2 regions of the Margalitia sp. FSL K6-0131 genome follow, and region 2 is predicted to be linked to the other one. Evidence: a T-box and tRNA genes for the amino acid it is inferred to sense, from the RefSeq annotation. Region 2 holds a T-box; the other holds one or more tRNA genes.
The links. The T-box of region 2 lies ahead of lysS (lysine--tRNA ligase). A T-box ahead of a tRNA ligase gene usually reads a tRNA of that ligase, here a tRNA-Lys.
Positions count from the first base shown of each region.

Region 1: it has a tRNA-Lys gene. The T-box ahead of lysS (lysine--tRNA ligase) is inferred to sense a tRNA for this amino acid. The anticodon was not compared.

Region 1 covers NZ_JBBOZS010000001.1:5,171,318-5,187,244, forward strand. The annotation lists gene NSQ59_RS25285 (ABC-F family ATP-binding cassette domain-containing protein) at 91-2,019, shown strand; gene tsaD (tRNA (adenosine(37)-N6)-threonylcarbamoyltransferase complex transferase subunit TsaD) at 2,596-3,615, opposite strand; gene rimI (ribosomal protein S18-alanine N-acetyltransferase) at 3,615-4,061, opposite strand; gene tsaB (tRNA (adenosine(37)-N6)-threonylcarbamoyltransferase complex dimerization subunit type 1 TsaB) at 4,063-4,776, opposite strand; gene tsaE (tRNA (adenosine(37)-N6)-threonylcarbamoyltransferase complex ATPase subunit type 1 TsaE) at 4,773-5,228, opposite strand; gene NSQ59_RS25310 (GNAT family N-acetyltransferase) at 5,444-5,932, opposite strand; tRNA gene NSQ59_RS25315 (tRNA-Met) at 6,010-6,083, opposite strand; rRNA gene rrf (5S ribosomal RNA) at 6,113-6,229, opposite strand; rRNA gene NSQ59_RS25325 (23S ribosomal RNA) at 6,331-9,265, opposite strand; rRNA gene NSQ59_RS25330 (16S ribosomal RNA) at 9,615-11,165, opposite strand; tRNA gene NSQ59_RS25335 (tRNA-Gly) at 11,313-11,386, opposite strand; tRNA gene NSQ59_RS25340 (tRNA-Pro) at 11,404-11,480, opposite strand; tRNA gene NSQ59_RS25345 (tRNA-Arg) at 11,532-11,608, opposite strand; tRNA gene NSQ59_RS25350 (tRNA-Leu) at 11,658-11,743, opposite strand; tRNA gene NSQ59_RS25355 (tRNA-Leu) at 11,806-11,890, opposite strand; tRNA gene NSQ59_RS25360 (tRNA-Lys) at 11,918-11,993, opposite strand; tRNA gene NSQ59_RS25365 (tRNA-Gln) at 12,019-12,093, opposite strand; tRNA gene NSQ59_RS25370 (tRNA-Asp) at 12,163-12,239, opposite strand; tRNA gene NSQ59_RS25375 (tRNA-Glu) at 12,258-12,329, opposite strand; tRNA gene NSQ59_RS25380 (tRNA-Ser) at 12,348-12,438, opposite strand; tRNA gene NSQ59_RS25385 (tRNA-Asn) at 12,443-12,517, opposite strand; gene NSQ59_RS25390 (SprT family protein) at 12,605-13,060, opposite strand; gene cmpA (cortex morphogenetic protein CmpA) at 13,159-13,281, shown strand; gene NSQ59_RS25400 (Tex family protein) at 13,590-15,767, opposite strand.
Region 2 covers NZ_JBBOZS010000001.1:3,155,648-3,171,574, forward strand. The annotation lists gene NSQ59_RS15495 (hypothetical protein) at 1-140, opposite strand, end outside; gene NSQ59_RS15500 (pentapeptide repeat-containing protein) at 525-1,340, shown strand; gene NSQ59_RS15505 (tetratricopeptide repeat protein) at 1,618-2,103, opposite strand; gene NSQ59_RS15510 (GNAT family N-acetyltransferase) at 2,186-2,755, opposite strand; gene NSQ59_RS15515 (GNAT family N-acetyltransferase) at 2,860-3,264, opposite strand; gene NSQ59_RS15520 (helix-turn-helix domain-containing protein) at 3,586-4,824, shown strand; gene NSQ59_RS15525 (TasA family protein) at 4,899-5,498, opposite strand; gene sipW (signal peptidase I SipW) at 5,583-6,125, opposite strand; gene NSQ59_RS15535 (hypothetical protein) at 6,097-6,675, opposite strand; gene NSQ59_RS15540 (M4 family metallopeptidase) at 6,985-8,634, shown strand; gene NSQ59_RS15545 (hypothetical protein) at 8,767-9,069, opposite strand; gene lysS (lysine--tRNA ligase) at 9,245-10,804, opposite strand; T-box leader at 10,871-11,126, opposite strand; gene NSQ59_RS15555 (DinB family protein) at 11,244-11,771, opposite strand; gene NSQ59_RS15560 (DUF5316 family protein) at 11,803-12,009, opposite strand; gene NSQ59_RS15565 (DUF523 domain-containing protein) at 12,143-12,598, opposite strand; gene NSQ59_RS15570 (class I SAM-dependent methyltransferase) at 12,650-13,015, opposite strand; gene NSQ59_RS15575 (NUDIX hydrolase) at 13,035-13,442, opposite strand; gene NSQ59_RS15580 (NUDIX hydrolase) at 13,489-14,106, opposite strand; gene murA (UDP-N-acetylglucosamine 1-carboxyvinyltransferase) at 14,096-15,403, opposite strand; gene NSQ59_RS15590 (DeoR/GlpR family DNA-binding transcription regulator) at 15,390-15,927, opposite strand, start outside.

The DNA.
Region 1 (15,927 bases), 2.0 Mb from region 2:
ATCCCTATCATTTATTCTATCCTATTCAGGATTATTGCCGAACTATGCCGATATACGTTACACTTACATTAATAATCTGAGGTGATAAAAATGATATTATTGCAAGTTCAACAACTATCAAAATATTTTGGTGCTGAACTTATTTTATCGAATATAAAATTAGAAATCCAAACAAAAAATAGAATTGCTCTAGTTGGACGAAACGGTGCCGGGAAATCTACTTTGTTAAAAATCATATCTGGGCAGATGTCTCACGATACTGGTGAAATCATCAAACCAAAAGATGTGTCTATTGGATATTTAGCTCAAAATACCGGATTAGAATCAGAATTATCCATTTGGGATGAAATGCTTACAGTGTTCCATGATTTAAAGGAAATGGAAAAGAAACTTCGTTCACTCGAACATCAAATGTCAGACCCATCTATTTATGATAAAGCCGATCAATATGAGAGACTCCTAAAAGAGTACGATGAACTGCAAATACGGTTCAAAGATTCCGGAGGTTATCAATACGAAGCCGATATTCGCTCCGTTCTTCACGGCTTACGGTTTGGTGATTATGATTATAATACACTGATTAAAACATTAAGCGGAGGACAAAAAACAAGACTTGCTCTGGCTAAGCTTTTGCTCACAAAACCTGATATTTTAATTTTGGATGAGCCTACTAACCACTTGGACATTGATACATTATCCTGGTTAGAACAATATTTACAAGGATATGAAGGTGCTATTCTTATTGTTTCTCATGATCGATATTTTCTCGATAAAGTGGTTAACCAAGTGTATGAAATTTCCCGTCATATGATTCAAAAATATATAGGGAATTATAGTGACTATTTAGTAAAAAAGGCCGAACAGTATGAGCAAGATATGAAGCTATATGAAAAGCAACAAGAGGAAGTAGCAAAGCTTCAAGACTTTATTCAGCGTAATCTTGCAAGGGCATCGACAACGAAAAGAGCACAAAGCCGTCGAAAAAAACTGGAAAAAATGACATTAATGGACCGGCCTAATGGAGATGAGAAATCCGCTAATTTCTCCTTTGACATTGAACGTCAAAGCGGAAATGATGTTATGAATATACGTAATGCTGCTATTGGCTATAACAACCAAGTTATTGCCGAAAACATTGATATTTCCATCAAAAAGGGAGACAGCATTGCTTTAGTCGGCCCGAATGGTATAGGAAAATCTACCCTCTTAAAAACAATTATTAAAATGCTTTCATTATTTAACGGGACGATAGAATATGGTTCGAATGTAATGATAGGTTATTATGATCAGGAACAAGCCGAATTATCATCCAATAAAACGGTACTCCAAGAATTATGGGATGACTATCCTTTAAAAAGCGAGAAGGAAATTCGGACTGTACTAGGCAACTTCCTCTTTTCCGGCGATGATGTATCTAAAATTGTTTCTACCTTAAGCGGTGGAGAAAAGGCAAGGCTTGCCCTTTCAAAGCTCATGCTTCAAAATGCGAACTTTCTCATTTTAGATGAGCCAACAAACCATCTAGATATTGATAGTAAGGAAGTTTTAGAAAATGCATTAATTGATTATCCAGGTACCATTCTGTTTGTTTCCCATGACCGCTATTTTATCAACAGGATTACAACGAAGGTCATAGAGCTTTCGAAACGAGGAACAAAGGAATTTCTTGGTGATTATGATTATTATGTGGAAAAACAGCAAGAATTAGAAGAGCTTCAAAAACTTGAAGAACAAACTAAAATAACAAAGGCAATACCTGAAACCACTTCCAAGCAAGCTTATCAAATGGATAAAGAAGCAAAGAAAGTGGAACGACAGCGAAAAAGACGGATTCAAGAGATAGAAGAAACCGTAGAAGCATTAGAGTCAGAGGTTCAAGAAAAAGAAGCTTTATTAAGTGATCCGGAAATTTATCAAGATCATGTCCGTCTTGCCAATTTACATGAGGAGATTGAGAAGAAAAAATCTTTTATTAATGATTTAATGGAAGAATGGTCGGAAATTGCCGAACTCCTTTAATAGCTGGGGAATGACCCCAGCTATTTTTTTATTATATAACCATTATAAGTTTTGTATCGCAGATTTTATTCCACGAGTTTGGTCCTTGTCTAGCTATTTCTACATCATCTCCAAGAGGGTAAGGAATCTACTAATCCCTGTGCCGTGTTCTCTATATTTTGCATCGAAGACTACGAAATTCGTACGCCAATAAGCAAGGCGATTTCGCTTTTCACTTTCCCACAATTTTATTCACAATACAATGCCTGATCTTTTAAGTTATTTTCAAGTTTTCCACATTATACACATTTATCAACAAAGTTATCCACTTTATACACAGAAAGCAGAGAGTAATAGTTACTGTTTATACACATCATCTTAAAGTTATTAACAACTTATCCACAACCTGTGCACAACAACATCTGTTCGTCCCTTTTTAACCATTTCTTATCTGACATAAGTTTGTGGATTTTTTCATTAAATATGTTATCCACAGACTTATGAATAAGTTATAATAAGGACGATTTTTGTATAAAATTCTCCGTTATCTCTTCACAAAAAAAGCATTCAGTTATCACTGAATGCTTTTTTTGTTGATTAAAAACTCTCAATATCTAATCCCGGATTCGCATTTAAAGCAAGGCTGCTTCTTTTCCCTTTTTCAAATAACACACTTCCAGCAGCAGCAATCATGGCAGCATTATCTGTGCATAAGTTTAATGGCGGGATTACTAGTTCTATAGATGGCAATTGCTTAAATGCCTCTTCCAAAGCTTTTCGCAGGCCCTTATTCGCGGCGACACCACCTGATAATAGAACTTGCTTTACGTTATATTCTTTTGCAGCACGTACAGTTTTTGTAACAAGTACATCAATAACGCTATCTTGAAAGCTTGCTGCCAAATCCTTTGAATCAATCGATATCCCTTTTTGGGCGGCATTGTGCAAAGTGTTTATAACCGCAGATTTTAAGCCGCTAAAACTAAAATCATAGGAGTCTTCTTCCAACCATGCACGCGGCAAATCAATAGTTGGTGTCCCCTCATGAGCAAGGCGGTCAATATGCGGACCACCTGGATATGGCAAGTTCAATGTTCTGGCTACTTTGTCATAGGCTTCCCCAGCAGCATCGTCCCTTGTTTCCCCTATTACCTTAAACTCTCCATGCTCCTCCATATAGACTATTTCGGTATGACCTCCCGAAACAACAAGTGACAATAATGGAAAAGTCATTTCCTTTATTAGTCTATTTGCATAAATATGACCAGCTATATGGTGAACACTTACCAATGGGATATTGTTAGCGAAAGCTATTGCCTTTGCAGCATTGACCCCAACTAATAATGCTCCAACTAATCCTGGCCCCTCCGTTACAGCAATTGCATCTAATTCTGCTAGTGTAATCCCAGCTTCCTTTAATGCCTCTTCTATCACAATTGTTATTTGTTCAACATGATGCCTGGATGCCAGTTCCGGCACAACACCGCCAAACCGTTTGTGGCTTTCAATTTGAGAAGCAACAACATTTGATAAAATAATCGTCCCATTTTTGATAACGGATGCTGCCGTTTCATCACAGCTTGTTTCTATCCCTAGTACGATAAGATCTTTTTCCATTATAATTTCACCCACATTACTAAAGCATCTTCATGATTATCCGTATAATAGCCTTTTCGAATGCCTCCATCCTGGAAGCCAAGCTTTCGGTATAATGATTGTGCTATATGATTGGTAACCCGAACCTCTAAGGTCATAGAGTGGGCACGATGAAGTCTTGCAAATTCCATCATTTTTTTCATCAAACTTTTACCCAATTTTAAACCGCGATATTCCGGCGATATAGCGATATTTGTGATATGTGCCTCATCCACGACAATCCATACCCCACAATAGCCAATTATGTTGCCATTATGTTCTAAGATAAAATAATGTGCAAATTGGTTATTCACGAACTCATTGTAAAAAGCTTCCCGGGACCATGGAAGGGTGAATGATTCCAACTCCACCTTGATAATTCCATCTAAATCATCCAGAGTTGCTTTGCGAAATGTAATATGTGACATGTTAATCCCCTGACCCAACATCATCATTTTTATGTGCCTCTAACCACTTTGCCTCAGCTTCCACTAACCTTATATAATTTGGTACAAAGGTATGGATATCTTCACCTGGCATATCCATCCCTAAAAGACCTAATTCGCTAGGACGAGGATTGTTTTCTGTTATTTCCGCAAATACCGCATAGTTTCCTAGTACATCTCTTAACACTGATTGATGAAGTGCAGCATCCTGACCAATAAATAATATTTTTTTGTTTAATCTCTTTAGTTCTTCCGCCCAATTAACCGCTAATATATTGCAATCATTCTTCACTGTTTCCAGTTTATTTTCATGATATCTATACAAGCCTGTGTATAGCTGTCCCCTTCTTGCATCAAACAACGGCGATAAATATCCATCGAAATAACGACCGACACCGGTCATTAATGCTAAGCTAGACACGCCTACAAGCGGTATCTTTAAGCTCCATGCCAATGATTTCGCAATCGTTACACCAATCCTTACCCCCGTATAGGAACCCGGTCCTTTTGCCACAACAATTTTCTCCAACTCCTTCGGCAATGTATCACAATCCTGAAGCAAATGTTGAATAGCCGGCATTACTCTAATACTATGATTTTTTTTCAAATTTGTTATATACTCACCAATAACCTTTCCTTCCTCTAGAAGGGCAATCCCCAGTACTTGGTTCGATGTATCAATTGCTAGTACCTTCATTTAAATAACTCCTTACACAAAGACTCATATCGCTGTCCCTTTGGATTAAATTCCAATTTTCTTATTTGATCACCTTGATGTGTGATGGTGACTTCCAAATAATCAGGCGGCAGTTGCTCCTGAATCATCTTGGACCATTCAACTATGGTCACTCCTCCACCTTCAAAATATTCATCAAACCCCAGATCCTCATAGGAATCCTGTATACGATATACATCCATATGAAACAGAGGAAGTCTGCCGTGATATTCCTTTATGATGGTAAAGGTAGGACTATTTACAGTTCTGCGTATTCCCAAACCAGCAGCAATTCCTTTGGTAAAAGTCGTTTTTCCTGCCCCTAAGTCACCTTCTAATAATATCAAATCATTTTCTTGAAGCATTGATGCTAATTTCTTAGCAAATACAAACGTTTCTTCTGGTCCATTTGAAATCCATTCATAAACCTGCATACCGATCTCCTCTAAAAAGTAGCGTTTTAGCTAAAAAATTTATATAAAATAATAAAAGACTTATTAAAAAGCCTTAGGATTATACGTCCTAAGGAAATCATTATACTGCTAGTTTACCTCAATACCAATAAATGAGCAAAGCGTACAAGTCTTTTTAACTTTTAACCATAATTCAAAAGAAAAACTGCTGGGGTCCCAACAGTCGTACACATATCTTAAAGAATAAGTTGATAAAAATGAACATCCTGCCATTCATTAAATTTATATCCCACTTCTTTAAAACAGCCCACAAATTCAAATCCAAACTTTTCATGGAGCTTTACACTTGCCTCATTACCGCCAGTAATCCCGCTAATGATAGTATGATATCCATCTTTTGCGGCCCGAATCAGAATTTCTTGCATTAACACGCTTCCGACACCTTTTCCTCTGCAATCAGATGAAAGGTATATGGATAGTTCTGTTGTTTGGGAGTACGCTTCTTTATCCCTAAATTTACTTAAACAACTATAGCCTACAACTTTCCCATCCATTTCAGCAACAATGAACGGGTATTTTCCGCTATGCTCCTTATACCAAACCATCCGTTGTTCTATTGTTTGTTCAACTAGGTCAAACGTTGCAGAAAGATTTCGTATTGCTTCATTGTAAATTTCTAGCATTGCTGCTAAATCTGTTACAGCGGCATCCCTTATATGAAGCATAAGTTTATTCCTCCATTGCCATAAAATCTTTTTATAAAGAAAAAAACGAAACTTAAAGTTTCGTTTTTCACATATGATTGCGGGGGCAGGATTTGAACCTGCGACCTTCGGGTTATGAGCCCGACGAGCTACCGGACTGCTCCACCCCGCGACGGTAATATAAATACTATAAAAGCAAAAGCCTGGCAACGTCCTACTCTTGCAGGGGGAGAGCCCCCAACTACCATCGGCGCTGAGAAGCTTAACTTCCGTGTTCGGGATGAGAACGGGTGTGACCTTCTCGCCATAATTACCAGACCTTAGTTTTTTGCCAAAGGCAAAATAACTTTTTTTGTTGTGAGGTTTGTTCCCTCAAAACTAAATACTGTAGAAGAAGAAGTAAAGAGAATCGCTCTATTTTGGTTAAGTCCTCGATCGATTAGTATTCGTCAGCTCCATGTGTCGCCACACTTCCACCTCGAACCTATCAACCTGATCATCTTTCAGGGATCTTACTAGCTTGCGCTATGGGAAATCTCATCTTGAGGGGGGCTTCATGCTTAGATGCTTTCAGCACTTATCCCTTCCGCACATAGCTACCCAGCGATGCCTTTGGCAAGACAACTGGTACACCAGCGGTGCGTCCATCCCGGTCCTCTCGTACTAAGGACAGCTCCTCTCAAATTTCCTACGCCCACGACGGATAGGGACCGAACTGTCTCACGACGTTCTGAACCCAGCTCGCGTACCGCTTTAATGGGCGAACAGCCCAACCCTTGGGACCGACTACAGCCCCAGGATGCGATGAGCCGACATCGAGGTGCCAAACCTCCCCGTCGATGTGGACTCTTGGGGGAGATAAGCCTGTTATCCCCGGGGTAGCTTTTATCCGTTGAGCGATGGCCCTTCCATGCGGAACCACCGGATCACTAAGCCCGACTTTCGTCCCTGCTCGACTTGTAGGTCTCGCAGTCAAGCTCCCTTGTGCCTTTACACTCTACGAATGATTTCCAACCATTCTGAGGGAACCTTTGGGCGCCTCCGTTACTCTTTAGGAGGCGACCGCCCCAGTCAAACTGCCTGCCTGACACTGTCTCCCACCCCGATCAGGGGTGCGGGTTAGAATTTCAATACAGCCAGGGTAGTATCCCACCGACGCCTCCACCGAAGCTGGCGCTCCGGCTTCAAAGGCTCCTACCTATCCTGTACAAGCTGTACCAAAATTCAATATCAGGCTGCAGTAAAGCTCCACGGGGTCTTTCCGTCCTGTCGCGGGTAACCTGCATCTTCACAGGTACTATAATTTCACCGAGTCTCTCGTTGAGACAGTGCCCAGATCGTTACGCCTTTCGTGCGGGTCAGAACTTACCTGACAAGGAATTTCGCTACCTTAGGACCGTTATAGTTACGGCCGCCGTTTACTGGGGCTTCAATTCAGAGCTTCGCTTACGCTAACCCCTCCTCTTAACCTTCCAGCACCGGGCAGGCGTCAGCCCCTATACTTCGCCTTGCGGCTTCGCAGAGACCTGTGTTTTTGCTAAACAGTCGCCTGGGCCTATTCACTGCGGCTCTCTCGGGCTTGCACCCTACCAGAGCACCCCTTCTCCCGAAGTTACGGGGTCATTTTGCCGAGTTCCTTAACGAGAGTTCTCTCGCTCACCTTAGGATTCTCTCCTCGCCTACCTGTGTCGGTTTGCGGTACGGGCACCTTTCACCTCACTAGAGGATTTTCTTGGCAGTGTGGAATCAGGAACTTCGGTACTATATTTCCCTCGCTATCACAGCTCCGCCTTCACGGTTACGGGATTTGCCTCGTAACCAGCCTAACTGCTTAGACGCACATAACCAGCAGTGCGCTTACCCTATCCTCCTGCGTCCCCCCATCGTTCAAACGGTGAAGAGGTGGTACAGGAATATCAACCTGTTGTCCATCGCCTACGCCTTTCGGCCTCGGCTTAGGTCCCGACTAACCCTGAGCGGACGAGCCTTCCTCAGGAAACCTTAGGCATTCGGTGGAAGGGATTCTCACCCTTCTTTCGCTACTCATACCGGCATTCTCACTTCTAAGCGCTCCACTAGTCCTTCCGGTCTAGCTTCACCGCCCTTAGAACGCTCTCCTACCACGGACACCTGTCAGGTGTCCATCCACAGCTTCGGTGATACGTTTAGCCCCGGTACATTTTCGGCGCAGAGTCACTCGACCAGTGAGCTATTACGCACTCTTTAAATGGTGGCTGCTTCTAAGCCAACATCCTGGTTGTCTAAGCAACTCCACATCCTTTTCCACTTAACGTATACTTTGGGACCTTAGCTGGTGGTCTGGGCTGTTTCCCTTTTGACTACGGATCTTATCACTCGCAGTCTGACTCCCAAGCATAAGTATTTGGCATTCGGAGTTTGTCTGAATTCGGTAACCCGATGAGGGCCCCTAGTCCAAACAGTGCTCTACCTCCAATACTCTTCATCTTGAGGCTAGCCCTAAAGCTATTTCGGAGAGAACCAGCTATCTCCAAGTTCGATTGGAATTTCTCCGCTACCCACACCTCATCCCCGCACTTTTCAACGTGCGTGGGTTCGGGCCTCCAGTAAGTGTTACCTTACCTTCACCCTGGACATGGGTAGATCACCTGGTTTCGGGTCTACGACCTCATACTTATTCGCCCTATTCAGACTCGCTTTCGCTGCGGCTCCGCTTCATCAGCTTAACCTTGCATGAAATCGTAACTCGCCGGTTCATTCTACAAAAGGCACGCTATCACCCATTAACGGGCTCTAACTACTTGTAGGCACACGGTTTCAGGTTCTCTTTCACTCCCCTCCCGGGGTGCTTTTCACCTTTCCCTCACGGTACTGGTTCACTATCGGTCACTAGGGAGTATTTAGCCTTGGGAGATGGTCCTCCCTGCTTCCGACGGGATTTCACGTGTCCCGCCGTACTCAGGATCCACTCTGGAGGGAACGAAGTTTCAACTACAGGGTTGTTACCTTCTTTGACGGGCCTTTCCAGACCTCTTCATCTACTCCGTTCCTTTGTAACTCCGTATAGAGTGTCCTACAACCCCAAGAGGCAAGCCTCTTGGTTTGGGCTTCTTCCGTTTCGCTCGCCGCTACTCAGGAAATCGCGTTTGCTTTCTCTTCCTCCGGGTACTTAGATGTTTCAGTTCCCCGGGTCTGCCTTCATTACCCTATGTATTCAGGTAAAGATACTGCTCCATTACGAGCAGTGGGTTCCCCCATTCGGAAATCTCCGGATCAAAGCTTGCTTACAGCTCCCCGAAGCATATCGGTGTTAGTCCCGTCCTTCATCGGCTCCTAGTGCCAAGGCATCCACCGTGCGCCCTTACTAACTTAACCTATAAGGTTATTACTACTTTAAATTGGATGAAATCCATAAAGTGGCGATTCTCGGTTTTACTTGGTTTCTTCTATCAGTATCTAGTTTTCAAGGAACAAGGCTACTGACTTCAATCACATCATGATTAAACGTCAGAGAATTTGCTACATGCTGACTTGCTCCGAGGTGAACCTAATCATCCTCGAATATGCTTTGCCGCAGGAGCAAAAAACTTTGTTAGAATTAGAAAAAGTTTCTTAATAGTTTCTAATTTATAACAATATATTTGAAAGGATTGACCTTTCAAAACTGAACAGAACTTATAAACGTCTTCTTGTAACCACGTAAGTGGTTTTCCATTATCCTTAGAAAGGAGGTGATCCAGCCGCACCTTCCGATACGGCTACCTTGTTACGACTTCACCCCAATCATCTGTCCCACCTTCGGCGGCTGGCTCCAAAAGGTTACCTCACCGACTTCGGGTGTTACAAACTCTCGTGGTGTGACGGGCGGTGTGTACAAGGCCCGGGAACGTATTCACCGCGGCATGCTGATCCGCGATTACTAGCGATTCCGGCTTCATGCAGGCGAGTTGCAGCCTGCAATCCGAACTGAGAATGGTTTTATGGGATTGGCTTAACCTCGCGGTCTCGCAGCCCTTTGTACCATCCATTGTAGCACGTGTGTAGCCCAGGTCATAAGGGGCATGATGATTTGACGTCATCCCCACCTTCCTCCGGTTTGTCACCGGCAGTCACCTTAGAGTGCCCAACTGAATGCTGGCAACTAAGGTCAAGGGTTGCGCTCGTTGCGGGACTTAACCCAACATCTCACGACACGAGCTGACGACAACCATGCACCACCTGTCACTCTGTCCCCCGAAGGGGAACGCCCTATCTCTAGGGTTGTCAGAGGATGTCAAGACCTGGTAAGGTTCTTCGCGTTGCTTCGAATTAAACCACATGCTCCACCGCTTGTGCGGGCCCCCGTCAATTCCTTTGAGTTTCAGCCTTGCGGCCGTACTCCCCAGGCGGAGTGCTTAATGCGTTAGCTGCAGCACTAAAGGGCGGAAACCCTCTAACACTTAGCACTCATCGTTTACGGCGTGGACTACCAGGGTATCTAATCCTGTTCGCTCCCCACGCTTTCGCGCCTCAGCGTCAGTTACAGACCAGAGAGTCGCCTTCGCCACTGGTGTTCCTCCACATCTCTACGCATTTCACCGCTACACGTGGAATTCCACTCTCCTCTTCTGCACTCAAGTCTCCCAGTTTCCAATGACCCTCCACGGTTGAGCCGTGGGCTTTCACATCAGACTTAAGAAACCGCCTGCGCGCGCTTTACGCCCAATAATTCCGGACAACGCTTGCCACCTACGTATTACCGCGGCTGCTGGCACGTAGTTAGCCGTGGCTTTCTGGTTAGGTACCGTCAAGGTACCGCCCTATTCGAACGATACTTGTTCTTCCCTAACAACAGAGTTTTACGATCCGAAAACCTTCATCACTCACGCGGCGTTGCTCCGTCAGACTTTCGTCCATTGCGGAAGATTCCCTACTGCTGCCTCCCGTAGGAGTCTGGGCCGTGTCTCAGTCCCAGTGTGGCCGATCACCCTCTCAGGTCGGCTACGCATCGTCGCCTTGGTGAGCCGTTACCTCACCAACTAGCTAATGCGCCGCGGGTCCATCTGTAAGTGATAGCCGAAGCCATCTTTCAATCTTTCCTCATGCGAGGAAAGAAGTTATCCGGTATTAGCCCCGGTTTCCCGGAGTTATCCCAGTCTTACAGGCAGGTTACCCACGTGTTACTCACCCGTCCGCCGCTAACTTTTAAAAGCAAGCTTTTAAAAGTCCGCTCGACTTGCATGTATTAGGCACGCCGCCAGCGTTCGTCCTGAGCCAGGATCAAACTCTCCAAAAAAGTGTTTGATATAGCTCATTATTTAAAACATTGACGTTTCGTTCTGTTCAGTTTTCAAAGATCAATTATTTGCCGCTTCTTGTGAAGCAACTTTTATAGTTTATCATCTCCAGAAGAAGATGTCAACAACTTTTTAAAATCTTTTTTTGGAGCGGGTGATGGGAATCGAACCCACGACAACAGCTTGGAAGGCTGTAGTTTTACCACTAAACTACACCCGCATATTTAAATTTCATAATGGTCGGGAAGACAGGATTCGAACCTGCGACCCCATGGTCCCAAACCATGTGCTCTACCAAGCTGAGCTACTTCCCGATTGAAGTAAGTATACAAAACAATAATATACTCGCTTGAATAGTTTTTTTATGGCGCGCCCAAGAGGAGTCGAACCCCTAACCTTTTGATCCGTAGTCAAACGCTCTATCCAATTGAGCTATGGGCGCATTATAGTGAAATTATTTATAGAAAGTTAATTTGCTGTGCAAAAAACTTTGGTGCGGCCGAGAGGACTTGAACCTCCACGGGGTTGCCCCCACTAGGCCCTCAACCTAGCGCGTCTGCCATTCCGCCACGACCGCATTTATTAAAAGTGACAAAAAACATTATAACAAACAGCTAGATAAATTTCAATAGTAAATTTTGGTGCGGGTGAAGGGAGTCGAACCCCCACGCCTTGCGGCGCCAGATCCTAAGTCTGGTGCGTCTGCCAATTCCGCCACACCCGCGTTACAGAAAGAAAATCCACGTTAAAATGGTGAGCCATGAAGGACTCGAACCTTCGACCCTCTGATTAAAAGTCAGATGCTCTACCGACTGAGCTAATGGCTCGTTAAAGTTTTCAAAAATAAAAAAATGGCTGGGCTAGCTGGATTCGAACCAGCGAATGACGGAGTCAAAGTCCGTTGCCTTACCACTTGGCTATAGCCCAATATTGATTTTAAAAGAAAGGAAATTCATCATAGCATATACTAAAACAAATTTCAAACCCCATTAAAAATGGCGGTCTGGACGGGACTCGAACCCGCGACCTCCTGCGTGACAGGCAGGCATTCTAACCAGCTGAACTACCAGACCAATATTATGAATTTCTAATGACCCGTACGGGATTCGAACCCGTGTTACCGCCGTGAAAGGGCGGTGTCTTAACCGCTTGACCAACGGGCCATAACAACTAATGAATTATGGCGGAGAAGGAGGGATTTGAACCCTCGCGCCGCTTACGCGACCTACACCCTTAGCAGGGGCGCCTCTTCAGCCACTTGAGTACTTCCCCATATTGGCTCCGCAGGTAGGATTCGAACCTACGACCGATCGGTTAACAGCCGATAGCTCTACCACTGAGCTACTGCGGAATATTATTTCAATCTCGACTCTTAAAATTATAATGAGGAACAGGCCATGTGTCAACCCAATTTCAAAAAAACTTTTTTACGACACTATTATTTTGCTTTATTTAGCTTTCCTCCGCATTTTCCACATACATAACGAGTCGTATCCACTTTTCTCTTTCTTTTATACAGGGTTTTACAGTTCGTACATTCATACAAATGAAGAACAGTCACTCTTTTTGTTTTTACATTTTTAAGAGGCGTACAAAATCTCGAACCTCCAACTTGTTTTAACAATGCCTTAAAATCATAATCCTTATGCTGATAGCCTCTTCCTTCTATATGAAGATGATAATGACATAATTCATGCTTAATGATTGCAATGAGTTCCGTCATTCCATGCTCCTCAAAATACTTATAATTAAGCTCAATATTATGGCTCTTCAATAAATAGCGTCCACCAGTTGTTCGCAATCTCGGATTGAATAACGCATAATGTTTAAATGGCTTTCCAAAAAAAGTGATTGAAATATCCTCAACAAGTTTTTGAAGCTTTAGATTGTCCAATCTTAAACTCCCCTTTTTAAACAACTCAAAATGAACATGACAACCCATTATAACATATACTAGGTATTAACCTACTTATCAATCAAGGAGGTTTCGATATGCCAATCTGGTTTCAGAATCAAATGCGAAGGGCGTTTAATGAAAAAAATCGATATCAAATTAAACTATTAAATCAATGCTGGTTTTTTTACACAAACCAGAACAATGAAAAATCCAATTGATATTTCATGGTCTTACCGATCTATCTATATAATATTAGAGGACAGAGAATCCGTTATTTTGATAAAATGACCTCAATTTCATGACTAAGCGGACAGAGGTTCCGTTATTCGCGAAAAAACACATTGAAATTACTGATATTTTGCTAAATAACGGAACTTGTGTCCGCAAATCGAAGGAAACAACCCATTTTCTCGCAGATAACGGAACCTCTGTCCGCTAAATTCAAAAAACGACCAAACATGTACGCGTTTCGGTCGTTTTTTTTCACACAATGTTCTCCAAAGTAACAGACCTATTGCAGTCTTACTTATTTTTTCAGCATTGTAAGGGATAATCTTCCTTTTTGAGTATCAACGTTTTCAACCCACACAGTAACAATATCCCCAACAGATACAACATCAAGCGGATGTTTGACAAATTGATTGCTTAATTTTGAAATGTGGACTAGTCCATCTTCTTTTACTCCTACATCCACAAATGCTCCAAAGTCAACAACATTTCTTACTGTACCTTGCATTTCCATTCCAGGCTTTAAGTCTTCTAGTTTTAAAATATCTTTCTTCAATAGTGGTTTAGGTAATTCATCCCTCGGGTCACGTCCCGGTTTATTTAATGCATCTATAATATCTCGTAAGGTAAGCTCTCCTATTCCTAATTCATTCGAAATCTCTTGAATAGACAGAGCTTCAATTGCAGCCTTTAATTTTTCAGAACCAATATCTGCAGTGGTAAAATTCAACTTTTTCAACAATGCTTTTACTTCTTCATATCTTTCAGGGTGAATAGAGGTTTTATCAAGCGGCTCGTCCCCATCTGTTACCCTCAGAAACCCGATACATTGCTCATACGTTTTTGCTCCTAAACGAGGAATGTCCTTTAATTGCCTTCGATTAACGAACCGACCACTCTCATTCCGAACTTTAACAATGTTTCCAGCTACAGTTTTACTTAAACCAGCTACATATTGTAGAAGTGAAGGTGAAGCTGTATTTACATTCACCCCAACTTGGTTTACAGCGGTTTCCACCACAAATGTTAAAGAATCATTTAATTTCTTTTGCGAAACATCATGTTGATATTGGCCGACCCCTACGGATTTTGGATCAATTTTTACTAATTCCGCTAGAGGATCTTGAAGTCTTCTTGCAATAGATACCGCACTTCTTTCCTCGACCTGCAAGTCCGGAAACTCCTCCCGCGCTAGATCAGATGCAGAATAAACGCTTGCACCCGCTTCATTAACAATAATATAAGATATATCGTTTTTTACCTCTTTCAGAATTCCTGCTACAAATTGCTCTGTTTCCTGAGAAGCAGTTCCATTACCGATCGCAATGATTTCAATATGGTACTCTTCTAAGATCTTGATAATTTTTTCTTTCGCTTCTTCTGGCTTTGCTTTTGGTGGATGTGGGTAAATGACACCTATGTACAATACTTTTCCTGTTTCATTTACTACTGCCAATTTGCAGCCGGTTCGATAAGCGGGGTCTACCCCCAATACCATTTTCCCTTTTAATGGTGGCTGTAATAAAAGGTTTCGTAAATTTTCGGAAAAGATATGGATCGCTTGATCTTCACCCTTTTCCGTTAGCTCATTACGAATTTCCCTTTCGATTGCCGGCTGGATCAATCGTTTATAAGCATCTTCAACTGCTTGTTGAACATAAATAGCAGTAATAGAATGAGACGTTTTTATTACCTTTTTAGAAAGCTGATCGATAATTCTTTCTATTTCTGGCTGTATGGATACACGCAATATATCTTCTTTTTCACCGCGATTTAAGGCTAAAATTCGGTGGGGAACAATTTTCCTAATCGGTTCTTCGTATTCATAGTACATTTCAAAAACCTTTTTCTCATCATTTTCTGCTTTTTTCACAGAGGAGGAAATGATTCCGGTTTTATATGTATCACGTCGAATCCACTCCCGATGGGAAGCCTCATCCGACACCCATTCTGCAATAATATCCTTCGCGCCAATTATAGCTTCTTCTGCTGTATGTACTTCCTTCTCTTCCGAAATAAATTGTGCAGCTTTCTCTTCTACATTACCGGTTGTCGGAAAGGTCATCATCCATTCCGCCAGCGGTTCTAATCCTTTCTCTTTTGCAATGGTTGCTTTTGTACGACGTTTTTGCTTATATGGTCGATACAAGTCCTCTATCGTTTGAAGCTTATCTGCAGCGATTATTTTTTGTTGCAACTCATCTGTAAGCTTTCCCTGCTCTCCAATTAATCTAATAACCTCTTCTTTTCTTTGTTCCAAATTTTGAATATAGGTCCATCGCTCCATAATAGCTCTGATTTGAACCTCATCCAACGCTCCCGTCATCTCTTTTCGATATCTTGCAATGAACGGAACGGTATTTCCTTCATCAAGTAAAGAAATGACTGTATTTATCTGTTTAGAGGAAAATTTCAATTCCACAGCTAATTGCTTTTTTAATTGTTCATCTCTTGTTGCTACTGTTTGTTCAACCATTCAATTCACCCATTTCCACCATTATTGAATTATTGTGAGACCCTTATTATTTTACCATTTTCTATAAAAAAGGAACAAATGCGCAAGCGCCTTGCCCATCGGCGTATGGATTTCGTAGTCTTCGACTGAGATAAAGGAAACACAGTGAGGTAGTTCGCGA
Region 2 (15,927 bases):
ATGGCGAATTCTTCCCCGTTAGGGTCCCCAGAACCATTGACCATAAAAAATGACATCCTCGGTACTACTACAATTTCCGGCGACATTTTAGGCATATAGAGTTGCTTATAATCTTTTTTATAATCTACCTTTTTGTCCAAATAATAACATCTCCCTTTTATTGAATAACCCACTTTGACACAACGAGTGTGTTTATTAACCTATTTTCACTTTATAATATACTCCTGCCGAACAGATTCAACCTTAATTTGTTACTACTCATTACTTCCTGTATGTATATCAATAAAAGCTGATTCGAGCAATAGATGAAATTCAAGAGACTCCAATATCAATAACAAGGTTTAACATAGTTTCTCAATTATATTTTATAACATTTCAAACACTAAATGGAAAATTTATAATATTTATTAAACTCAAAAATATTTTGTAGTCATAAATTTTTGTTTATAATTGATTATTATTGAAATAGCATATTATACTTTTTTGTATAGATAATCAGGTTGCTATTGAAGGATGTGTAACCATTGTCAAATGAATCTATAAATCACTTAAAACCAGATTGTGAAAATTGCTTTGGTTTGTGTTGTGTCGCATTACCATATGCGAAATCTGCAGATTTTGCTTTCGATAAAGATAGCGGAACTCCATGCAGAAACTTAAAGCCAAATTTCCAATGCAGTATCCATAAAGATCTTAGAAATAAAGGGTTTCGAGGATGTGCTGCTTATGAATGCTTTGGTGCTGGGCAAAAAGTTTCTCAAGTAATCTATGAAGGAAATGATTGGCGGAATGATGCAGAACAAGCTATGGAAATGTTTAATGTGTTTCCTATAGTACAGCAGCTTCACGAGATGCTTTGGTATTTACACGAAGCTCTGAACACGGAAGCTTCCAAACCTATCCACCAACAATTGCATGTTATGTATGAGGAAACGGAACTCCTTACGAAACAAAGCCCAGAAAATATTTTAAATATTAATGTTCATGAGCATCGATCAAAGGTTAATGAATTACTTTTGCGCACAAGTGAACTGGTTAGAGCTAAAACCCTTAACAAGAAGTTTAAGAAGAAAATCCAGTATGACTTAATTGGCGCAAAACTTAAAGGTGCGGATTTAAAAGGCGCTAGTTTAAGAGGAGTGCTGTTAATTGCTGCGGATCTAAGAGATGCAGACTTAAGAATGACGGACCTAATTGGGGCAGACTTTAGAGATGCCGATTTAAGTGGTGCAAATCTTACAGGAAGTATTTTTTTGACACAGGCACAAGTGAATGCGGCGAAGGGTGATAGAAACACGAAATTACCACCATCATTAAAGAGTCCTGACCATTGGAAATGAGATATCACCAATTAAACTTATCTTAACCCCAACCTAATAAAATTGGGGTTCTTTTTCATTATACTTTATCATTCAAAAGTGTTTAATCTCGAATGCCTGCCATTAATTAAGTTAAATAACAAAATGATGACTTTCCTGATCTTCCCAAAACGTAAATAAAAGCAATTCAATTCCTGATAGATTTTCCGATAAAGGCGGCGAAACAATGAAGGTATGATGCATATGTCCAGAACCGCCTCCACTCCCCTCTTTGCCATTTGTCTTTTTAAGGAAAAGATCACTCCCAAACATTATCCAATTTATCAGCATAAAAATCTATTGCTTTCCGATACTGTAAAATATCTTTGTCCGATGTCGTATCTACCAAACATTTAAGTAATAGCTCCATAGCTGCACTATACTCGTTTAAATTATATAGAGTCATTGAGTAAAAAGCCTGAATGGCCATATTATTTGGGAATATTTTTATCCCTTTTAAAAATGTTTCTTGAGATTTTTCATATTCTCCTAGTGTTCTATATGTACTTCCTAAGCCCAATAATGCACCTTCTAATTCTTTCCCTGACAATCCTAACCTAATCGCTTTTTCATAATAAGGGACAGCTCTTGATTCCTCTCCTAAAACATCAAAACTCCAAGCACATTGATAATTAATGAATGCATCATTTGGATCATTTTCAACCAGCTTTATTAATAGTTTGTTCGATTCTTGATAATCACCATTATTTCGCAGCTCTATTGCTTTTTCTAATTCTTTTTTCAACTTGATCCTCTCCAACTTATATGATTACAAAATATAGATTCCTAGCGATTTAGGATCTTCCCTTTAATTTATACAATTATGGTTACAAGAATTTATTAAACATAATTGCCATATCAGAGGTCTGTCTTTTCCAAATCATATGGTCACTCCCCGTACCCCAGTAATCTTTCAGTAAATAATCCGGTTCTCCAAATTTCTTTTTCCATATTTTCTGTGCATTAGAATACCCGCTGTCCAAACAGAATTTCGTGATTCCCCTGCTTTGGAGAGTAATAAAGATTACATTTAAGAGAAGTGTTCCAATCCCCTTCCTTTGGTGATCTGGATGAACAAATACAGTGCCAATCTCAACGACATCTTTTAATTCACCATTTGAGTAAATATTGATAAGCTCACTCGAAGCACCATATTCAATAGTACCGACAATTTTATTTTCTCTTGTATCTACAGCAATCCAAAAGAAACGCTCTTCCCCTTTGCTTTCTAAATCACATTCTAGTAATTTCTGCTTTTGAACAATTTCTTTTTCAATATCATCCACTAATTCAGACAATCCCTCATTAGCAAAAGTTTCGCTTATGACGTGATTGAAAAATTGGTGCAGTTCTGCTTGGTCCTCCTGTCTCGGTCTTCTGATTTCAATATTCCCCAATGTCCTTTACTCCTTTATTGATATTTTTATTCTAAAAAACCACTTTAGGCGATTTGCAATTCTATTAAAAACACAAATTTGACTTACCACGAAAGACATTAAGTCTAATGAGTAATATTCCTTGTCATTCCAATTGAGAATTTCCTAAACCCCAATGATACATAATAGGGTTCCAATCCTTCTACACACATTAGCTGAGGAATAACTCGGTTTTCTTCACAATGTTGAACCAACTGATCGACTATTGCTTTACCGATTCCCTTAGACTGATATGCCGGCAGTACACAAACTCCGCATATTATTCCGGTAATCACTCCATCCGAAATCACACGTCCCATTCCGACCATTTTATCTTCATCAAATGCATATATAGCATACCAGCTTTGCTTACACATTTTTTCTAAATCGATTTCTGATAAATTTAATGAATTCCAGCCTAAAGCTTCATATAATTTAAGTAATTGTTTAAAACTCTCAGGCTGCTTAGTTGTATATATTATTGGTTTCAACACGTTTTCATCCCTTTATTTTGATACTAATTATTTTAGAAATAAAACTGGTAAAATCAATAAGAAGCCTTTACGATTCATAGTATATACGCTTTTAACATCATAATTGGTTTCCTTTTTGCATCTCTCTGTTCCAATTTTCCTATCCATTCTCATTCAATTGTCCTATCTAATTCACTTAAAATTTGAAAACATAGGATATTCATCCTGATTATGTAAATTCTAAAGAATTATTGTACATTTACAGCAAATATTATCCTAACTTAATAAATATACTGCCTAATGAATAAAAAGATTAGATGATTAAGGGAGGATATTTACATGCATGTGGGGGAAATTATTAAAGTTTTTCGTGAAAGGAATGGAATAACTCAAGCACAACTCGGAGAAGGAATATGTACAACTACACATGTCAGTAAGATTGAAAATGGAAAAACTGCATACTCTCCGGAAATTATTACCCTTTTTTCAGAACGTTTGCAAATTGATGTCCATAAAGAAATGGAAACCTTTCAAAACATTGAAAAACAACTGCATAACTGGCACCATGCTATTATTATGAAAAGAAGAAAAGCTATAGAATCAATAAAGGAAAACCTTGATTCATCACCATATATTCATTTTTCTAAATATGCATCACTTTATCAATTAATTTTAGCTAGATACTTTCTATTTTATGAAGAGGATGAAAAGGCAGTTCAAATTTTAAACAATCTCAATAATAAACAGGATGAGCTAACCCCATTTGAAAGAAACCTGCTTTGGCATGCATTTAGTATTTATCATCTTTTTCATTCAACCGATTTTAAAAACGAAGATGTAGCACTTCAGCTTTTAAAACGTATTAATATTGAAGAATACGGGAACCAAGAATACTTTTATCATCTATCTGTTGCCTATCATTATATTGGCTCGAAAATGATGTCTTATATTTATGCGGAAAAAGCACTAAAGTACTTTAAAAAAACAAACAATTACTTGCATGCATTTAATGCAGAATCTATTATCTTATTGCAAATTGGCAGCGAAATTGACTTTAAAGAACTGGAAGAACGGTACCAAAACTTAATTCATGATAGTGAAGTATTTGGAGCAACGGATAAACAAGGAATGTTTCTAAGCAATCTCGGACTAGAGTATTATAATAGAGGAGAATATGTGAAGGCCCAAAAATGTTACGATGCTGCATTAAAACTTGCCGAAAAAGCTACAATGACTTATCTTAAAAGATTATATAATTATGTTAATACTTGTGCAGAAGGTAAATTACTTCGTAAAACTATATTACTAAAGAAAGCACATGAAGGAATTTCACTCGCCAAACAGTTCAATAATCAGCTTTATATCATTTTATTTAAGCTTGTCATTCTGAACATTGACAAACAAATGGATCAATACTATACCTTTCTTGAAAAAAATGCTCTCCCCTATTTTAAAGAAAGTAACAGTACCCGTTGGATTCATTTATTTGGAAGAAAACTATATGACCATTATGTTGAAACAGAGCAACCTTTAAAAGCTTTTCATATTTCAAATATTTTCATCGCTACCAATTCATAAATACTAATTATTAAAAGCCCATGCAACCCAACCTTTATGTTTTCTATGTCGACTAACATGGGCTTTTTTATTTTTTAACCTTCGTTCAATGACCCTGACGCTTGCTCGGCATTGAACTTCCATTCCACTTGCAATGCATCTCCTTGGAATTGATTTTGATCCTGACCGTTATCTTTAAATTCAAACAGTACAATCATTTTATTTTTCTCGCCTGGTGCAAGCCCATCCGCTTTTGGTCCAGAAAGAGTGTCTATTTGTGTAAGATCTGGGGTTTGATTTTTTAAATCGTATAATGTTGTTTCGATAACTGGTGTACTGGCATTATTTTGGTTATAGAGGATCGTTACTTTAATATGCTTAGCCATATCTTCTGTATTTTCCTTACCATTTAATTTTGCATCGTCTACTTTGTAATCCGTGTTTAATAACACCTTTGAAATGGCAAGTGATCCATTATTAGTTAATTGAAATTCACGTTTAATTTCGTCACCGGGTTTAATATTATTCACATTCACAACGGTTGAAGGATTAACGGATAAATCTAATGTACCAGCAGCAAATGTGTTATTAGTTGCTTCCGTGTCACTAAAGTATGCATATGTACCTCCTCCTATTAATGAAAATCCCAATGCCGCTGTAATAAATCCCTTTGTTACTTTTTTGGTTAAACTCATATTTATTCCTCCTCTATTATGGTTAAATCTATTTATCTCTTAATTATCACTGTAGATTTGATAAATAAGAGTAATACCTAATTTTTAAGCATTTTTCACTTCTACTTCTTTCATTGTTCTCAAGATGGACCAAACGGATGAAAGTACTAACATAATCCCAGGTATAATAAGCAGGAGTGCCGCACCTATCTTAGAAGTAGCATAGTTAATGACATATCCCATATAGGGAATGGTAAAATTAGTATATTTTCCTACGACATTTTTAGGCATTACCATATTCATGTCTGGAGCGTCATTATTATCTCCCTTTGTTTTGTACAGTGGTTGTCCATTCACTTCTTTTACCTTGATAATTCTATGGGTGATTAACTTTTCTCCATCTTTAAATGTGATGACATCTTTCTTATGATATGAACTTTTTGAATCCCCCAATTTAATAGCGATTATCGAGCCGGTTTTAAATGTAGGCTCCATTGAACCAGATAATACAACCTTGACTTGATAGCCAAAAATGGTAGGTTCACCCCCTGAAGCTCTAGAGGAGAGAACTAGGATCACCAAACAGCACATTAGAACTAAAACAATCCCGCTTATAACTCTACCTGAGATTCGAAATATCTTTTTCATATTTTTCATCATGCTCCGCCCTCACCTTCTCTTGTGAATTTTTGTTTTTTTCTTCTTGGTCCAACAGTTTTAACTTCTCTATATAAAATTCAATCATTTCATCGATTTGTTGAGAACGCTCTGTTATTCTTTTCTCGTTAATAAGATCGTTCACATTTCTATATCCATCCACTACATATTTAAGGTCTGAATCATTATGAACCCGTTGATAATAACCGGCCAACTCGTTATTTATCACGAAAAATGAATTGATATATTGTTTGATCCTAATTGCTCTGTCTAACCTATCTTCAACCTCGGAAAATCCAAGTTTATTTGATGGTTGTTTCATCGTTTTAAAGTATTGATCAATACTATTTGCAATAGTGAATGCCCTCTCTTTTAAATCAATAATAGTTGCTGGAAAAACAAGTGCAGAAGTCATGGATATTTTGCCAAGAAAAACTTGACTGGAAAAACTCGCCTCTGTTTTTCCTACTAATTTAGTTCCTAAGAAAAAGCAATTACAGCATAAGCAGAAAAAAATCCCCCATTTATTAATCCGTGTCATTCCCACTCTCCTTTACCAATTCATATTTGTGCTCATCGTAACTAATTTTCAGAATGTTGTAAATTGGGTTATTTTATATGAAAATTTGTCCATTTTTAGTTTATTTTTTATCAAAGATACTTAAAATCCGTAAAAATACCGAAAAAAATAACCCAATACGCAAACTATTGACGCTAAATTGAAAATTCCGAATAATGGTGTTGAAATTCAAAAATTTATGGAGAGGTGACTAGTTTGAAGAAAGATAAGAAAAATATCAAAAAGGTAATCCCGGCAGTATTGGCAGCAGCATCTATTACTTTCGGAGGAATGGCACTGCCAATTCAACATTCATTTGCGGCGGAAACAATAAAGTATAACCAACAATTAAAAACCCCTTCCTCTATTATTGGAACATGGGAAGCCCCAAAAGGTCTTAGCAAACAAGAAGCTGTATATGCATTTCTACAATCAAAAAGTAAATTATTTAAATCGTCCGGAGATATAAAGGATCAGTATAAAATTACTCATGAACAATTTGACAAAGAAACTCAAACTTATCATGTGCGTACAGTTCAACAATTTAATGGCATCCCAATTTACGGATCCGATCAAACTATTGCACTGGATAAGGACAATAATGTGTTTGCATACTTTGGTAAAGTAACACCTACTTTAACAGCACGCAGCGTAATGTCTACAACTGCCTCCATCTCTAATGAAAAAGCTGTTGATGTTGCCAAACAAGACATTGAAAAACAAATAGGAGAGGTTAAAAACTACGATGGCGACATCGATTCGCAGCTAATCATTTACCCATATAAAGGTAAGAGCTATCTTGCATATCAAGTAAAAGCATCCACTTCGACTCCTGCTCCTGGATATTGGCATTACTTTATTGATGCCACCAACGGAGATATTATTCATAGTTTTAATGCTATCCAAGAGGCGGGACTTCAAACCGATGGGACACCAATTCAAGGACGCGGAATGGATGTTTTTGGCAAGATGCAAGCTTTTCCTGCGATAAATAATGGCACTGATGGAAAGAGTTATTTATTTGATGGAACACGCGGTAATGGAATTAACACATTTACGGCCAATCACTTAGATACTAATATTTTTATCATCTTCTCAGCATTATTTGGCTACACGGGAAGTGAAGTATCAAGCCCATCTACATTCTTCTATGATCCCGCAGCAGTATCAGCACATATAAATGCAGATAAAGTTTTTGATTACTATCAAAAAACTTTTAAAAGAAACTCTTTGGATGATAAGGGAATGAAAATTATCTCAACTGTTCACATAGGGGATAAATGGAATAATGCCGCATGGAATGGAAAACAAATGCTCTACGGAGATGGAGACGGTAAAAATATGATATCTTTATCGGGTGGGTTAGATGTTATTGGTCATGAAATGACCCACGGTGTAATATCCAATACCGCTGATTTAGAGTATGAAGGCGAATCAGGAGCCCTTAATGAATCCATGGCAGATATTATGGGATCTTTTATTGAGAATAAAACGGATGATGGATTATGGCTAATGGGAGAAGATATCTATACACCGGATAAAGCAGGGGATGGTTTACGTTCATTGAGTGATCCAGCTTCTATATACATTGGTGGATATACAGAATCTGGCTATTATCCTGATCACTATGATCAACGCTATTTGGGGACAGCCGACAATGGCGGAGTCCATATCAACAGTAGTATTAATAATAAAGCAGCCTATTTAATTACTGCAGGAGGCACTCACTACGGTGTAACCGTAAACGGAATTGGAAAATCAAAAGCAGAGAAAATTTTCTATCGTGCTTTAACCCTATACTTAACTTCCTCTTCCGACTTTAGCCAAATGCGCCAAGCCGTTACTCAAGCAGCACGAGATCTCTATCCTGATAAGAATGGCCAACCATCTCCAGAAGTGCAAGCCGTCTCAAATGCATATGACGCGGTAGGCGTCCATTAAAAAAGGTGGGACTTTAAAAAAAGTCCCAACCTTCTTTTTTTATATAAACTGAATTGTAACACAAAATTCCTAATGCCTATCTCAAATATAAGCACTAGCATTCAGATCTATTATATATCCCGACCATACTGGTTATTTTAAGAAGAGGCTAAGGAAAAGTGGTAATATCCATAATAATATAGCGCAAATAACTAGCCATTTTGCTATATTCTTTGGAAGTTTTTCTTTCCCTCTACCTTTATACCAACCACTAAATTGCAATTTATTTCTATAAAGAACAAAAAACAGGAGGAAAGTTGCAATAAACTCCATCCATAAATAATAGTCAGAATTCACTCCAATTTTTGAGTACAAATTATGGATCATCGAAACAATAGCACCAACAAAAAGGAACATTATAAAAATAATTCTCAATAACTCTAATACTATCGTCATTATTTCAACTCCCCTTAGGATTTAGAATAAATATACTTTTATTACAATGACTTATAGATAGAACAGCACTTTCTATTCCCAATTAGAAATAATCTCATAAAAAATATACGCAATAACATTATATATGTTTCATTCGTAAGTAAAAAAATGCCTCCACTTAAAGCTGAGGCTTTCACTACTTACTAAATGTAAGTAATTCAATCACCTTTTCTCTTCCTATCGCACTAAAAAGGATTGGAAAGCGAGGTCCATTGTCCTCGTTGATTAATAACTGATATACATCTTCAAATAATTTCTTTTGGCATTCTCGCATTTTCTTTTTATTTTCATGATGACATAAGGCATAAATTCTGCTCAGTAAAGCGTCTCCTGTCAAAGTTTGTTCCGTTGAAAGAAGCTTTGCCAGCTGGTCAATTTTTTCATTTTGCTTCTGCGATAAAGTTTTGTAGTACGTGGTATTTCTCTCTTGATTTATTTTTACTAAGCGCTGTTGATTCCAATGCTTAATCCAATAGGAAACTCTATCGCTTATTGGCTTTATCTCTTTTATGGTAAAATCATCGCCATTTTGTCTTAAAAATGTTTGTAATGCATTCATTTTAAAATCAATAAGTGGGAAGATACCTGCCACTTGGTTGAAATTCGGTTGTCTATTTATCCCTTTCACTCCCGCTAATTCTAATGAAATCTTAATATCCTCATCTGTTAATGTGCCTCGTTCATAAGAAGTTCTATACCGTTCAAACTCGGAATAATTTCGCAGTACATCTTCATCTAATCCAATATTGAAAGCAGAACTTGGTTTGTACTTTGCAAACATAAATAGGATAAGTTCAGGAATATATACCTTTAATAATTCATTTGGTGTAATAACGTTTCCGGAAGAACTGGACATTTTCTCTTTAATACCTTTTAATCCGATAAACTCATATGCAATATATTCCGGTGCTTCATATTGAAAAATTTCCTTCGCCATCACTTTAGAAACATTATAACTGCCAGTTGCAGATGAATGATCCCTGCCGCCAGGTTCAAAAATTACATCCTCTGCCATCCAACGCATTGCCCAATCTACTTTCCAATTAAGCTTTAGATTGTTTGAGTGCATCAATGTTTGCATATCTTTGTTTCCACAGATACACCGGTATTCCAAATTACCTGAGTTTTCATCAAATGAAGTAATGGTAGTAGTATCTTTATTACAACTTTGACAATATAAACTTAACGGATAAAAATCTTCTCTTTCTTCTATTGCTGGTTCCTCCGTTTTAAATCGCATAAGGATGTCATAAATCTCTCTTCTCTTTTTCATCGCGGTTTGTATATGGGATAAATATCTTCCAGAGCGATATTCTATACTCTGATAGATAAACTGAGGTTCAATTCCAAAAGCTTGTAACGAATCTTCTAACTGTTTTTCAAAATATTGAGCATAGGAACCTTTACCTGAAGGACTTGGAACTTCTGAATAAGGCATGCCAATGTATGATTCGTACGTTGAAGCAACATTTTGTGGTACCTTTCTCAGTCTGTCAAAATCATCCCAGGAAAAAATGAACCTTGTTTTTTTGCCTAAGCTTTCTAGTGCTTTAACAACGAAAAACGTCGTTACGATTTCTCTAAAATTGCCAATATGAACAGAACCTGAAGGACTGATACCGGATGCACAGATAAAAACATTCTTTGCTGGATACTTTTCTATTAGTTTTTCTGCAATTTGAAATGCCCAATGCATTTTTTTCACCTCATTTTAAATGATTTTAGAAGAACAAAAAAAACTCTCACCTCCAAGATTTTCAATCTTGAGGGCGAGAGTTTGACTTCGCGGTACCACCTCAGTTTGCTTATTGATTGCTCAATAAGCCTCATCAGGTACGGCATTAAATGCGATACCCTATCCCTATAACGGGGGAAACCGTCGCAGCATCCCTAAGTATGTACTTAGTTCCGTACGAAGCTCAGAGGCTTTTTTCAATAAGAATTTCCATCCCTCTTTTCACCAACCGAGGGTCTCTGTAATGTTCCTTCTTATTTACTTATCTCTTCGTCGCTCTCTAGTTATTGGAAATGATGATAACAAATTCATTTATCCTTTTCAACAATAAAATTCAAAAATGTGAAGTTTCTGGTTACAGATCATGCTCAAAATCGTTACCTCCAAAATATAAATGGAATCATTTCCTATTTAAAATCCCCAAATAAGCATTCCATGGTCCAACGTCTTCTCTGTATCTTTCAGCCATTATACGGACAATTTGGGCAATATGTGTTAAATCATGAACCACCCATGTGGATAATAATTCACTTAATTTCACCTGACCGAATTCGGGATGTACACCTGTCAAATCGAAGTGCATTTCAGGATTAATGATAGTTTTAAGTGTTGATAAATTTTGTGTTCTAATTGATTTAAATTCCATTAAAATTTGGTCTAATGCTTGCTCCTTTTTTTCATTTAAATGCGAAAAACGATCAAAAGGAGGGAATACTTGATTTTCACCTACTTGAAGAATCCATTCCAATCTTGGAATCCAATTATTTTTCTCCGCTTCTATTAAATGTTCCACTACTTCCCTGACATTCCAAGTATCTTTACCTTCATTACATTTCAACCATCCTTCAGACAAACCGGACAAAAAACACTCTAATGTTTGCGGTGTACGCTCTAATATTTCGATAGCTTCTTTAAAATTCAGTTTCATAACATATCCCCCTTGTTTTAAGTGTATTATTCTAGTTAAAATAAATGATTCCTGCAATCAACAAAGATATTACTCCAATTAATCCAAATAAAAGACCAATATTCACTCTTTGCTTTCTATTTTTGGGAGTTTCTGAATAAAAATTTGCTCGTTGTCTGTCTCCATCCGTCCAAGCCCCTATATAAATACCTGAAACAAAAATACAAACTAATCCTGCAATTAGAAAAAACCGAAACAAATAAATTCCCCCTTGGTGCTACTCTAAATAATTTTATGCACACAGTCATTAGCCTTGTTTCATTTTTATGCAAAGGGACGGTTCTTTTGCATCATTAAAACAAATGAACCGTCCCTGTACTTTTATATTTATTTTATAGAAAATCATCCAGTCTCTCCTCTGAAACAACGTTAATTCCGTTCCTTTTAAGCAAGGCAGATGTCACTCCATTACCAGCTATTTTCTTACCTTTAAATTCTCCATTATAAATCATTGAGCTTCCACAAGAAGGACTATACTCCTTAAGAACGACAACACTTGCTTTAACCTCTTGTGCCTTTTTTAAAGTTTCATATGCACCTTTTACATACAATTCTGTTACATCTTTACCTGATTTTTCAACCACTTTAGCTTTACCATCTAAAACATCTTCTCCATTACCGCCGACAATTTCTGCGGGTTCTCTTGGAATAGAAAAACCACCTAGAAGTTCTGGGCATACGGTTAATGCCAGTTTCTCATCTATTAATTTTTGAATTTTATTATCCAAACAATTTGTCCCATTGTATCTAACATTTAATCCTGCTAAACAAGAGCTGACTAATATCATTTTTTCTCCTCAAAAAAATATTTGAATTTTATTCATTAACTAAATCGTAAATTATTTCTTTCTTCCAATGTATAATAAATGGGAAGAGATACCGAGAAGATGGAGATCGTAAAAAATTGAAAGGTCACGAGCATCAGCGGTAAAAAAGCCATCGAATCGTTCGGTTAAACCAAGCTCTTCCGCCTTAACTTCAGCAATTTGAACTAGTTTAGGAGTTAAATCTGTAAGGGTTACTTTATAGCCTTTTTTAGCTAATTTCATAGAATATTTTCCTGGTCCGGCACCATTATCAAGAACACTTCCAATAGGAGGTAAATATTTTTCAATAAAATGCCAATTTACAAGAAATTCGATGGGCTCTCTATCCAATCTTCCCCACTCATCGAATTGATTGTAATAGTTTAATATTTTATCCATGCCCTTCCCACTTTCCCTTTCAAAATGCCACAAAAAACGGATGTTCACCTTCATTTAAACTTTTTAGTATTCTGTCTTTAAAAGTTGGCCATGTTACCATCTTTAAAGCCTCTTCAATGGTGTAAAAGCCTACCTCTAAACTTTCACTGGACGTTTGTAATTCTCCACCAATAGCTTTGCCTAACCAACACGTTGAGCAAACATTAGCTTGCAAATTTTGATAGATGCCGCAAAATTTTGTAACTTCAATATCTATCCCTGTTTCTTCCTTTACTTCCCTTTTGACCGCTTCTTCGATAGATTCACCTAATTCAACTTGTCCACCAGGTTGTTCCCAGCCTCTTCTTGGTCCGCGAATAAGCAATAACTTTCCTTCATCGTCTATAACAACTGCACCAGCTGACACAAAATGTTTAGGTTCGCTCAATCTAGATCAATCCTTCCTTATAGGCATTAAAGAAGCGGCAATGAAATTAATCCAAGATTGTTTCCTTATTTGGATTTCTTAAAAACTCAAACATCATTTTAATTTGAGACATTGTATTTCTTTTCACTGAAAGCTGTGGCAAATTTTTCTCACTGAAAAAGCCAATATCGTTAGTCTCAATACCGGTTTTCGCTTGACCATCAATAATTTCACATTGAATAAAAATTTTATAATAATGAAATGCCTGTGGAGAGTGCCCATGTTTTCTCATATCAAACAATGCAAGTAATTTTGTCGGTTTAACATTAAAGCCAGCTTCTTCTTTTATTTCTTTCACAACATTTTCTTTTGCAGATAACCCTACCTCACAAAATCCACCTGGTAAAGACCATTTATCATCATTTTTTTCCCTTACCAGCAGTATTTTATTATCATGGAACAATACCCCGCGGACATCCACTTTTGGTGTTGGATAACCAGTTTCATCTGTAAATAATTCCTTAATGGTCTTCATTTCATGATCCGTATATTCTTCCACAATTTCAGAACTAATACTTCTCAATTCTTCATACCGTTCTTTATCATATTCATTGTTCGAAAAGGTTAGACCTGCTTGAGAAATTGCCTGGATTCTTTGTGCCCATTCCAGCCATTTATAGGGAATGATAAACACCTCCAACTTTCTCGATGTCATTATGTGAAAGGTTAGAATCCTGTAAAGTAATTCTTGCCCCTAGTGATTGAAAGGCTTCTACCACATTTTCATACCCGCGTTCAATATGCTGTACCCCAGTAATCGCTGTTTGACCTTCTGCTGCCAAACCTGCGAGTATTAAACATATCCCTGCACGAATATCGGATGCGTGAACGACGGAGCTTTTTAAATGTGTTTTTCCCTTTATAAAGGCAACACCTGAACGAACTTTAATATCCGCTCCCATTCTTATTAATTGTTGGACGTGATTGAAACGATTAGGATAGACCTTTTCACTGATGATACTTTTCCCATCCGCTTGCGTAAGAAGGGCAGTCAAAGGCTGCTGCACATCTGTTGGAAATCCCGGATACATACCTGTCCGAACTCTTGTTGCTCTAATTTTTCCAGTCGAGTAGGAAGTAATGGTATTTCCTTCTACCATAAATTCTAGTCCAATCTCTTGTAATTTAGATATAAAAGTCCTTAAGTGCTCCGGTACAATGTCTTGGACCGTAACCGTACCACCAGTCATTCCAGCAGAAATTAAAAACGCGCCAGCAATTAATCGATCTGGTATAACCGTATGTGTACAACCATTCAATTGTGAAACCCCAGTAATCTTAATCGTATCCGTTCCAGCACCGCTAATATTTGCCCCCATTTTATTGAGAAGCATAGCAGTATCCACTACCTCGGGATCACGGGCTGCATTCATTAAAATAGTGGTCCCTTTTGCACGGGCTGCTGCAAGCATGCTGTTGATGGTTGCACCAGATGTTATGGTGTCAAAATAAATGGTTGCACCTGTTAATTCTTCCGCTTCCACTTCGTAATAATCTTCATGAAATGTGAATTTCGCTCCCATTTTTTCTAAAGCCTTTATATGCTGATCAATGGGACGGCTAACAAAATTGTCTCCTCCTGGATAACCAAGTGACACTTTTCCAAACTTGGACAGTAATGCACCGATAAAATAATATGCGGTTCTAAAGGAGGATGATTTCTTAGGATCAATCGTTGTATGGAAAATTTTATTGGAGTTGATATGCACTGCGTCATCAGTATCTCTTTCTATTTCAACTCCCATTTCTTTGACAATCTCACAAATTACACGATAATCTGATATATTTGGAATTCCTTTCAATATAACAGTATCATCGGCAAGGCAAGCTGCAGCAAGCAAGGCTAAAGAACTATTCTTGGACCCTGGTATTTTTACGCTTCCTTGTAATTGCGGTGTTTGTTCTACTTTAAGCCATTTCATCATTTACACACTCCGTTTCCTTCTCTTCTGCGAATACAACTTTAACATGTTTTCTTTTTATTTCCTGAATAGGTAGCTCCGGTGCACCTTGATCCGTAATCATTAAATCAATTTCTTCAATTGGAACAGACATGACAAACATACGATGCCCAATCTTTTCATGTGGAGCTAAACAAATATTTTTCCGTGAAACTTGGGAAACAGCATGAGTAAATGCTGCTCCTTCTGGAGTTGCAGTACTAATGCCGAGTGAATCAATACCTCCTCCAGTTAAAAAACTTATGTCTAAGGTAAATTTTCGAACCATTTCGATAGCGAGCGTATCAATCATACTTCCTGCAGATTCAGCTCTTAATTTTCCCCCAATTAAGTAGGAAGTGATATTTTCTCGTTTTCTTATTACTTCTGCAATTTTTATGGAATTTGTAATAACGGTATATGGAAAATCAGATGGTAAATACTTTAACATTCCAAATTGAATGCCGGCACCACCAATAAATACAGTATCATGTACATGGATGAAA